Linked DNA regions of Bradyrhizobium diazoefficiens. The protein of the gene in region 2 interacts with the protein of the main gene of each other region in a pairwise test. Links are inferred from orthologs where the notes say so. Each region holds a gene or a part of one and is shown on either strand. Other genes may lie near its edges.

Region 1 (5,950 bases), 3.5 Mb from region 2 along the record:
ATGACACTGTTTGTGTGGCGGCGCGTGTACCGCCTCAACCCTCAATGCAAATGCAGCAGATGCGGCCACCACAGGCCAAGCGCGGTCATGACGAGGCCGGCGAGCGTCAGGACGCCGCTGACATAGGCGAGCGCGATCATGCTGGTGATGATGGTGGCCGAGGCCAGCACGATGCCGATCTGGAAAGCGGCGGACGCCAGCTCGAAGTGATGGTATTTCGCGGTCGCCTCGTCGCGCTCGTGCTCGGCGTGCTTGGCCTTCTCGGCGAGCTGCTCGGTGCCTTCGCCGGTCTCGGGCTCGGAACGGTAGCGCTGCGCGGTCTTGGTCCAGTCGTCGATCTGCTTCTGCAGTGCCGCCTTCTGGGCGTCGTCGGCCGTACCAGCCAGCGTGAGCTTGCCCTGTTCGGCCGCGGTCGCGACCACGGTGCGGCGGATGCTCTTGGCCTGGAAGAACGCCCAGAGATTGGCGGCCTCGACGTTCTTGCTGATCGATTCGGTCTGCGCGCCCTTGCCGAGCGTCTCCGAGATCGCCAGGAACAGCGCCAGCACGGCAATCAGAAGGGCGATCTTCTTGTTCGAGCCGGACGCGTGTTCGGCGTGCTCGGCATGCTCCATGCTTTCATGTGCGCTCATCAATCCCTCCTGCCTGTTTATCAACGATTGACCGAACCGTGCGACCGGCGCAAGAGGCACGCAGGCTGTGACAGCTTCATGTCAGGATTCGGCGGCAATTGCGCGCCGGTTCAGCGTCCGTTCACCGCCGCGGATGCGCGCTGGCATAGACTTCCAGCAGCCGCTCGGAATCGATGCCGGTATAGACCTGCGTCGTCGAGAGCGAGGAGTGGCCGAGCAATTCCTGGATGGCGCGCAGATCGCCGCCGCGTGACAGTAGATGCGTGGCAAAGGAATGGCGCAGCGCGTGCGGCGTCGCGCTGTCGGGCAGGCCGAGCGCGCCGCGCAGCCGCTCCATCGCGAGCTGGATGATGCGCGGGCTCAAGGGGCCGCCGCGCGCGCCGACAAAGATCGGGCCCTCGGCGGGCAGTGGATACGGGCACATCGCAACGTAGTCCTGCACCAGCGCCAGCACGTTTTGCAGCACCGGCACCATGCGGGTCTTGTTGCCCTTGCCCGTCACGATCAGCACGTCGCCTTCGCCGGGCCGCGGCACCTCGCGGCGCTTCAGGCCCAGCGCCTCGGAGATGCGCAGGCCCGATCCATAGAGCAGCGCCATCACGGCGGCGTCGCGCAGCAGGATCCAGGTCTCGCGGTCCTCGCCGGCGCGCTCGTCGGCATCGGCAAGGCGCTTGGCCGATGCCATCGGCAGCGGCTTTGGCAGGCTCTTGGCGACCTTCGGCGCGCGGATGGCCGTGAGTGCGCCGACCTTGCCCTTGCCCTCGCGCTCGAGGAAGCGGCCGAACGAGCGCAGGCCCGCCAGCGCGCGCATCAGCGAGCGGCCGGCGATGTCGTCGGCGCGGCGCATCGCCATGAAGGCACGGATGTCGGTGGCTTCGAGCGCGGCGAAGCGCGCCAGCGTCACGCGCTCGCCCCAATGGCTGCAAAGGAAATCCAGGCACTGCCGCAAGTCGCGGCCATAGGCCTCGAGCGTCTTCGGCGACAGCCGCCGCTCGGCGCCGAGATGCGCCAGCCAGCGCGTCATCTCCTGCGCGATCGAGGGATCGGCGCTGGCGAGCTCGATTTGGGGGGCGGCCGCTTTGCTCATGCGCTCTGGACGGAATGATTCCGCACAGTATATCGCATCACACCCGTTTATCGTTCGCTAAGGCCGCCTCGGGCCGCTAGCCTGAACGCCCAAGGTTCCGATTCTCCCTCCAAAGCCCATTGATGGATCATTCGTCGCGCAGCAACGCCGCCCCCGCCACCGCGACCCGCATGGTCGACGTGCTGGTGCCGGTCGCGCTCGACCAGACCTATTCCTACAAGGTGCCGCGCGGGATGGAGCTGAAGGCCGGCGATCTCGTCGGCGTGCCGCTCGGGCCGCGCGAGGTGCTCGCCGTGGTCTGGGCCGAAAACGCCAATCCGGATCCGCGCCTGCACAACCGCCTCAAGGAGGTCAGCGAGAAGCTCGACGTCCCGCCGCTCAAGCCAGAGCTGCGCCAGGTCGTCGACTGGGTCGCGAATTACACGCTGAGCCCGCGCGGGATGGTGCTGCGCATGTGCCTGCGCATGGGCGAGAACCTCGGCCCCGAGCGGGTCCGCGCCGGCGTACGCTTGACTGGTGATCCGCCAAAACGGCTGACGCCGGCGCGGCAGCGCGTGATCGAGCTGTTGTCGGACCGGCTGCTGCACGGCAAGTCGGAAGTCGTCAAGGAGGCCGGCGTTTCCGCCGGCGTGATCGACGGCCTCGTCGACGAAGGCACGCTGACGGTCGAGCCGATGCCGCCGCCTCCGCCGCCACCTAGCCCCGATCCGGATTTTGGCCGGCCGGATTTCACACAGCTGCAGCGCGCCGCGGTCGATACGATGCGCGCCCTTGCGGCCAACGGCACCTTCCACGTCGCGCTGCTCGATGGCGTCACCGGCTCCGGCAAGACCGAGGTCTATTTCGAAGCGGTCGCTGAAGCGATCCGCCGCGGAAAACAGTCGCTGATCCTGATGCCGGAGATCGCGCTCACCGGCCAGTTCCTCGACCGCTTTGCGCAGCGCTTCGGCGTGCGCCCGATCGAATGGCACTCCGAGCTGACGCCGCGCACCCGCGCGCGCAATTGGGCAGCAATCTCCGAGGGCTCAGCGCCGGTCGTGGTCGGCGCGCGCTCGGCGCTGTTTCTGCCTTATGCCAACCTCGGTCTCATCGTGGTCGATGAGGAGCACGATCAGGCCTACAAGCAGGATGAGGGCGTGCATTACCACGCCCGCGACATGGCGGTGGTGCGCGCGCATATCGCAAAGATCCCGGTCGTGCTGGCCTCGGCGACGCCCTCGGTCGAATCCGAGGTCAATGCGCGCAAGAACCGCTATCAGCGCATTGCGTTGCCCTCGCGTTTCGGCGGCCAGCACATGCCGCATATCGAAGCCATCGACATGCGCCGCGAGCCGCCCGCGCGCGGCCGCTATATCTCGCCGCGGCTTGCTGGCGAAATCAGGACCGCGATCGAGCGGCGCGAGCAGGCGCTCTTGTTCCTCAACCGCCGCGGCTACGCACCGCTGACGCTGTGCCGCGCCTGCGGCCATCGCTTCGCCTGCACCATCTGCGATGCCTGGCTGGTCGATCACAGATTCCGCCAGCGCCTCGTCTGTCATCATTGTGGCTTCTCGGTGCCGCGCCCGCATATCTGTCCGAACTGCTCGGCCGAGGAATCGCTGGTCGCAGTCGGTCCCGGCGTCGAGCGTTTGCAAGAAGAGGCCGCCGCGCTGTTCCCCGAAGCGCGCACCATGGTGCTGTCGAGCGATCTCATCACCTCGATCGAGACCATGCGGAGCGAGCTCGCCGAGATCGCGCAGGGCCGCGTCGACATCATCATCGGCACGCAGCTCGTGGCCAAGGGCCACAATTTTCCGCGGTTGAATCTGGTCGGCGTGGTCGACGCCGATCTCGGCCTCTCCAACGGCGATCCGCGCGCGGCGGAACGCACCTGGCAATTGCTCAACCAGGTGATCGGCCGCGCCGGCCGCGAGCAGGGCCGCGGCGTCGGCTATCTCCAGACCCACCAGCCCAATCATCCCGTGATGAAAGCGCTGATCGCCTGCGACCGCGAGGCCTTTTACGACAGCGAGATCGATCTGCGCGAGAAGACGCTCTATCCGCCGTTCGGACGCCTCGCGAGCCTGATCATCTCCGCCGGCGACCGCCCGAGTGCCGAAGGTTTTGGCCGCCGCCTCGTGACGCTCGCGCCGCGCGACGAGCGCGTGGTGGTGCTGGGCCCGGCGGAAGCCCCGCTCGCCGTCATCAAGGGCCGCTACCGCTTCCGCATCCTGGTGAAATCGGCGCGCGGCTTCGATCTCTCGGACTATTTGCGCAACTGGCTCGCGGTCTGCCCGAAGCCGACTGGCAATCAAAAGCTAGAGGTGGACGTCGACCCGCAGAGCTTTTTGTAAGGACTGCCGCCGCGAGGCACCCTGCGCTCCCTCCCCCCTTGTGGGGGAGGGCAGGGGAGGGGGTAGCCCCGGAAAAGGTGTGAGTGAGAGCCACAAGATGCTTTTAGGCAATCGAGGGAATCCCCGTGTGGCACCCCCCTCTGTCCAGCGGATGGATGGGTAACAAAACAGACCGGATGGATAGGTAACAATCGTTCATGGTTTGGTCGGCTGCGGCGCTGCGCTAGCGCAGCGCCGCAGCCTGCGTGTTTTCTGGTCGATGATGCCGATCGGTATGTGGAAGAAGCGCACTTGCCATTGCCCATCGGCGGCCTCCTCGACGGCAACGGCCTCACCAATGAGAGCGCTGGAGATGTGAATGAGTTCGCCGCGCCACTTGATCTCGCCGTTGGAGCGGACCTGGCGCACCGCGGCTTCGGCTGGATAATCCGGCTCCGGAAGCCGCCTCGGCATCGCACGAGACGAAGGCTGATAGACGCTGGCAGGTGGGCGCTGGCCAAGTGACTCGTGCGGTCGTTCTTCGTTGTAGTCGCGCACGAATGCCGCGAAGCGACGAGCCTGCGCGGCCTGGGTCGGCGGCGGCGGCTGCATGGCCTCCAGAAGCGTGAGGTGAAAACGCTCGTGGCGGCCGTTCTGCTGTGGATGGCCGGGATCAATCCGTTCATGGCGGATGCCAAGCTTGATCCACCATACCGACAGTGCCGTCAGGCCCGTGGTTCCGGTCGAGGCGAACGGCGAGCCGTTGTCGGAGCGGATGATCTGCGGCAAGCCGTACTCGCGAAACGCCCGCTCCAGCAGCGGTTGGCACTCGGCATGTTGCGTGCTGCCCGTCGCCGCCAGGCTAATCAAATAGCGGCTGAAGCCATCGGTCACCGTGAACGGTTCAACGCGAGATCCGTCGCCCAGGCGGATCCAGCCCTTGTGATCGAGCGCCCATACATGGTTGGCATGCTGAGGCACCGTCAGTTGCCCCATGCGCGGCGGCGCACGCCGCCGGGTCCGACGGTTGCTCACCAGTCCCGCCCGTTTGAGAATCCCGCCCGCCGTCGAGGCCGACGGCCAATCGACGTCCCCTTGGCGAGCCTCAAGTTTGCTGACGATCTTGCGCGGTCCCCAGCTCGGCCGCTCAAGCCGCAGCCCCACAATCGCATCCACGATGTGCTGTGGTGTCGCCCGTCCATGAACCCGCGCGGCATGGGAGCGATCCGCCAGCCCGGCAGGTCCTTCCAACCGGTAGCGCTCCAGCCACTTATAACCGGTCTTGCGGCTAATCTCGTAGCGCTCGCAAAGCTCCGTCATCGTCCACAAGCCGGTTCGCTGATCCGAGATGAAGCGAACTCGTTCGTCCATTGTACAGCTCTCCCGCCAAGGCATCGGCTGATCCTCCCAGCCGACAGAGAACTGTCACCCATCCATCCGGTCTACTCTGTTACCTATCTATCCGGTCTGGACACCTCCCTAACCCTCCCCCACAAGGGGGGAGGGAACGCAGCCGTGTGCTTCACTCACTTCATTGCAATAACGGAAGAACAAAAAGCCCGCGGTCCCCCAAGACCGCGGGCTTGTTTCACGCGTGCATCAAACTGATGAAAACTGCGCGTGTGATGTAAGGCGCGTCGAACGCCTTAGGAGACGACTTCCGCGGTGACGCGGCCGACACCAGCACCGGTGAGGCCGATGGCACGCGCGGCGCCCGTGGAGAGGTCGAGGACACGGCCGCGCACGAACGGGCCACGGTCGTTGACGGTAACGATGACGCTCTGGCCGCCATGGGTGACGCGCAGCTTGGTGCCGAACGGCAGCGAACGGTGCGCCGCGGTCAAGGCGTTCTGGTTGAAGCGCTGGCCCGACGCGGTCCGGCTGCCGGACTCGTTGCCGTAGTAGGAAGCCATGCCCGA
Region 2 (4,439 bases):
CGCGAAGCTGACATTGCTGCCTTTGAAGTCGGCCCAGTTGCCCTGGGCTTCGACGCCGAGCACCCAGTGCGCCTTCTGCCAGCGATAGCCGAGCTGGGCACCTGCTGTGCCGCCGCTTGCATTGTGGCAGCCTTCGCCAACGCCCGGGTCGATGGGAACGCCGGCGACGGCGACGACACTCCAGCAGGCATGCGCAAGGCCACCGCCGCCATTGATGCCGACATAGACGCCCGTCCAGTCGAAGGCGAGCACGGGCGCCACCACCGGCGCCTTGCCGTAAAGCGGAAGATCGGCAGCACCTGCCGGCGCGACCGCACCGAGTGCAAACAAGCTGACCGCGGCCAGCGCGCAAGTCTTCAGCGCGCAAGTCTTCAGCGCCGATGCCTTCATTTCACGTCCCCAACTCAACGAGCCATTCTGCCTGAGGCGATCTGCACCCCATGACTCCCAGACGATTCGGTCCGCTGCCGCACGAAAACAAAAAGGCCGGCGCGAGGCCGGCCTTTCGTGACGATGACGTCGGTCGTGAAGATCAGTACTGCAGCTCAGTACTTGGCGACGACCGGGCCGCCGAAGTGATAGTTCACGCCGACCTGCACGGTGTGGAAGCTGATCGTGCCGGACGCCAGGGGAGCACCGAGGCTGGAGAAGTAGTTCTCGCTGCCGAAGCTGCGATAGAGGTACTCGCCCTTGACCGACCACTGCGGAGCGAAGAACGCTTCGACGCCCGCGCCGACGGTCCAGCCGGAGTGCCACTTGCTATCGGAAACGGTCACGCCCAGCGCGCTGAGGCTGAGCTTGTTGTCCATCCAGGCATAGCCACCGGTGCCGTAGAACAGCACCTGGTTGACCGCGTAGCCGATGCGGCCGCGCACGGTACCCATCGCGTCCGCCTTCGAGCTGAAGGTCGTGGACACAATGCCGAAGCCCGGCACGGCGACGGGACCGGTGGCCGAAGCGCTGACGTCAGCCCAGGCGCCGTCGGCCTCCAGGCCGAACACGACGTTGCCGGTCTGCCAGTTGTAGCCGGCGGTGCCGCCGACGAAGCCGCCCTTCATCTTCGGGTCGCCCGAGGCGTTTTCCCAGGCACCGCCACCGACGATACCGAGGTAGAAGCCGGTCCAGTTGTAGACCGCGACAGGAGCCACCGGAGCCTTGGTGTAGGGGCGCGCCGCGAGATCGGCGGCCGAAGCCGGGGCGGCGAGAGCGAACAAACAGGCCGAAGCCAACAAAACCTTTTTCATTTTCAAGTAGTCCCAGTCCCAGTTTCTCATGTTGCCTTCCGCGAGCAGAAGGGCATCGGACGCCGTGGTCCAACTGACGTCGTGCTTACACCACTAAAGCTGCAAGTTGTGTCTCTCAAAAGCCACAACAGCCGCAAAACGTAATGATTGCTGACAGATTGTCGCACCGCCAAGCAGGCACCGCCCAGCAGAAAGGCCGGCGCGAGGCCGGCCTTTCAAATCGAGATTGGAACCAAAGATCAGTACTTTGCGATCACCGGGCCGCCCCAGCGATAGTTCACGCGAATCAGCCCGATATCGACATCCTGGCCAATCCGGTCGGTGCGCGTGGCGGCACCGCCTGGGAAACCCAGGAAGTTGCCGGAGGCGGTCATCGTGACGTTGCGATTGCCGAGGAAGAGATGATCATACTCGAAGCCGACCGACCAGTTGGGTGCGAAGCCGAACTCGATGCCAGCGCCCACCGTGCCGCCCCAACGAGTCTCGTTGGCGCTGTCGAATAGCAGACCGGTCGGGACGTCGAAACTGCGGTAGCGATCGCCGACCACAGCGGCGCCGCCCTTGACGTACAAGAGCACGTTGTTCCAGGCGTAACCGACTTGGCCGGTGATCAGACCGAAGGCGTCGATCCTGGACTGATTGCGGATACCCGTGGCGAACAGGACAGTGCTGACGTTGTCGCCCCTGAAGTCGGCCCAGTTGCCTTGGCCTTCCAAGCCGAACACCCAATTGGCCGATTGCCAGCGATAGCCGATCTGGCCGCCGACCGTGCCGCCTGTGGCGTTGTGGCAGCCTTCGCGCACCAGTGCGCCGGTGCCTGGCGAGACGAAGTCCCAGCACTTGTGAGCCGAGCCGCCACCACCATTGATGCCAATGTAGAAGCCGCTCCAGTCGTAAATCGCAGCAACGGCTGGCGCCGGAGCCTTGGTGTAGGGACGCGCTGCGAGATCCGCCGCGCTTGCCGGAGCCGACAGGCCCAAGGTCACTGCACCGATTACACCGCACAAAATTTTCTTCATTGTAGTCTCCCCAGTTTCACCGCTTCTGGGTCCCCGAAGCGGAAGATCAGGCGCGACGCCCAAATGAATCAATTCCGAGGCGAGCCTAGCCCGAAGCGCGGGCAGAGTCCGTCTCCGAAATGCCACACTCGCGAACTGCTTGAACTCGGTCCAACTTGATGAATGTTAAGAGTTTTTTGTCGTTGGCGGGAACCCGAAAAGGTTCCATCCACAGCGTGCCATTTTTCAGCGATCTGTGGCCCAGCAATCGTTTGCCTTGTACAGGAACAAATCTGGAACAAGGCCGGCGTCGATGCTATATGTGGGGATAACCCGAGGGGTGACGGGCTGATCAGCCCGCCCGAGCGTATAGGGTCGGCCAATAGGGCGGCATCGCGGCGCGAGGGCCGGCCCTTTGAAATTCAGTGGCATCTGGAGTGGAGAGCGGCGATGGCGGGAAGCGTCAACAAGGTCATTCTGGTTGGAAATCTCGGCAAGGATCCGGAAATCCGCCGCACCCAGGACGGGCGGCCGATCGCGAATTTGAGCATCGCCACCTCGGAGACCTGGCGCGACAAGAACAGCGGCGAGCGCAAGGAAAAGACCGAGTGGCACCGCGTCGTGATCTTCAATGAAGGGCTGTGCAAGGTCGCCGAGCAGTACCTGAAGAAGGGCGCCAAGGTTTACATCGAGGGTGCACTCCAGACCCGCAAATGGACCGACCAGAGCGGCGTCGAGAAGTACTCCACAGAGGTCGTGCTCCAGGGCTTCAACTCGACCCTGACGATGCTCGACGGCCGCGGCGGCGGGGGAGGCGGCAGCTTCGGCGACGAGCCGGGCGGCGATTTCGGCTCCTCGGGTCCCGCCAGTGGCGCGCCGCGCCGTCCCGTTGCCGCGACCGGCGGTGGCCGCAACAGCGACATGGATGACGATATCCCGTTCTGACGCTTACGGGGGCGTCTCTCCTCGAACGGTACGTGCTCGCGCAAAGCGGCAGGATTTCTTACCAATTGGTTGGTGGAGCTCGGCTTTTCCGGGCCTGCTTCAGGTGCTGCCTCAAGCCTTTGACGGGCGATGATGTGAATGGTATTAACTTCATGTTAATCCTATTTACATGGCTCTCCCGCCGGTCGGAGGACGCACCGCATGAGTCTTGCGCCGCTGCTTGAGGCCGCTCCAGCGATCCCGCTGCACGCCTTTGCCGCGATGGCGGCCTTCGTGCTCGGCCTCGTTCAATTCGCCGCCCCCAAGGGCACGCTGCCGCACCGGACGCTCGGCTGGATCTGGGTTCTCCTGATGATCGCGGTGGCCGCCTCGTCATTCTGGATCCACGGCATCCGCGTCGTCGGACCGTTCGGCCCGATCCATCTGCTGTCGATCTTCACCCTCGTCGTGCTGCCGCTCGCGGTGTGGCGGGCGCACACCCATCGCATCGCCGATCACCGGCGGATGATGATCTTCATATTTGCCGGTGCGCTGGTGGTGGCGGGACTGTTCACACTTGTGCCCGGGCGGATCATGCACCGGGTGATTTTCGGGGCGTGACGGGCCGTTTGCAAGGGCCGATTTCGAACCTGCTTCAGGCCGTGGTGCGGAGAGCGTAAGTCTCTGGAAAAACAGTCGGAAAAACCGCTTCCCGCACCCTTGCAAGGGTGGTTATCAGGGCCTCGATGCGCTATATGATTCCCAGATAAACCCTCACCGGATTTCCCCTTGGCTGACGACGACAACAAGCCCGGCGACCAGCCGGCGCAACCCTCGGACATTCGCCCCGTCTCGATCTACGAGGAGATGAAGAAGTCCTATCTCGATTACGCCATGAGCGTGATCGTGTCGCGCGCGCTGCCCGATGCACGCGACGGGTTGAAGCCGGTGCATCGCCGCATCCTGTTCTCGATGAACGAGGAAGGCTACACGCCCGACAAGAAGCACAAGAAGTCGGCCGGCATCGTCGGCGACGTCATGGGCCAGTACCATCCGCATGGCGACCAGGCGATCTACGACGCGCTGGTGCGCATGGCGCAGCCGTTCTCGATGCGGGAACTGTTGGTGGACGGGCAGGGCAATTTCGGCTCGGTCGACGGCGATCCGCCGGCGGCGATGCGCTACACCGAGTCGCGCCTGACCAAGATCGCGCTCAAGCTGCTCGACGATATCGACAACGAGACGGTCGACTTCCAGGACAATTACGACGGCT

The links. Proteins that work in one complex are often made in the same cells at the same time.
Region 1: the proteins of JJB99_RS19085 (region 2) and JJB99_RS02475 interact in binary tests that used the Escherichia coli proteins (3 or more experiments, as listed by UniProt). The link is inferred for Bradyrhizobium diazoefficiens from one-to-one orthologs.

Annotation. Positions count from the first base shown.
Region 1 is NZ_CP067100.1:520,457-526,406, forward strand. What follows is about bases 1,538-4,446. They hold JJB99_RS02475 (primosomal protein N'), read left to right. Parts: upstream 1,538-1,841; coding sequence 1,842-4,052; downstream 4,053-4,446. Other genes in these bases: JJB99_RS02470 (tyrosine recombinase XerC), read right to left, coding at 1,538-1,719; JJB99_RS02480 (IS481 family transposase), read right to left, coding at 4,248-4,446. Outside these bases: JJB99_RS02465 (DUF4337 domain-containing protein), read right to left, coding at 42-632; more of JJB99_RS02470, read right to left, coding at 754-1,537; more of JJB99_RS02480, read right to left, coding at 4,447-5,402; JJB99_RS02485 (septal ring lytic transglycosylase RlpA family protein), read right to left, coding at 5,678-5,950.
Region 2 is NZ_CP067100.1:4,023,236-4,027,674, forward strand. The notes cover bases 1,521-4,439. They hold JJB99_RS19085 (single-stranded DNA-binding protein), read left to right. Parts: upstream 1,521-2,692; coding sequence 2,693-3,187; downstream 3,188-4,439. Other genes in these bases: JJB99_RS19080 (outer membrane protein), read right to left, coding at 1,521-2,263; JJB99_RS19090 (DUF2306 domain-containing protein), read left to right, coding at 3,389-3,787; gyrA (DNA gyrase subunit A), read left to right, coding at 3,956-4,439. Also shown: JJB99_RS19070 (outer membrane protein), read right to left, coding at 1-390; JJB99_RS19075 (outer membrane protein), read right to left, coding at 546-1,244; more of JJB99_RS19080, read right to left, coding at 1,484-1,520. UniProt on the Escherichia coli protein: Plays an important role in DNA replication, recombination and repair. Binds to ssDNA and to an array of partner proteins to recruit them to their sites of action during DNA metabolism. Acts as a sliding platform that migrates on DNA via reptation.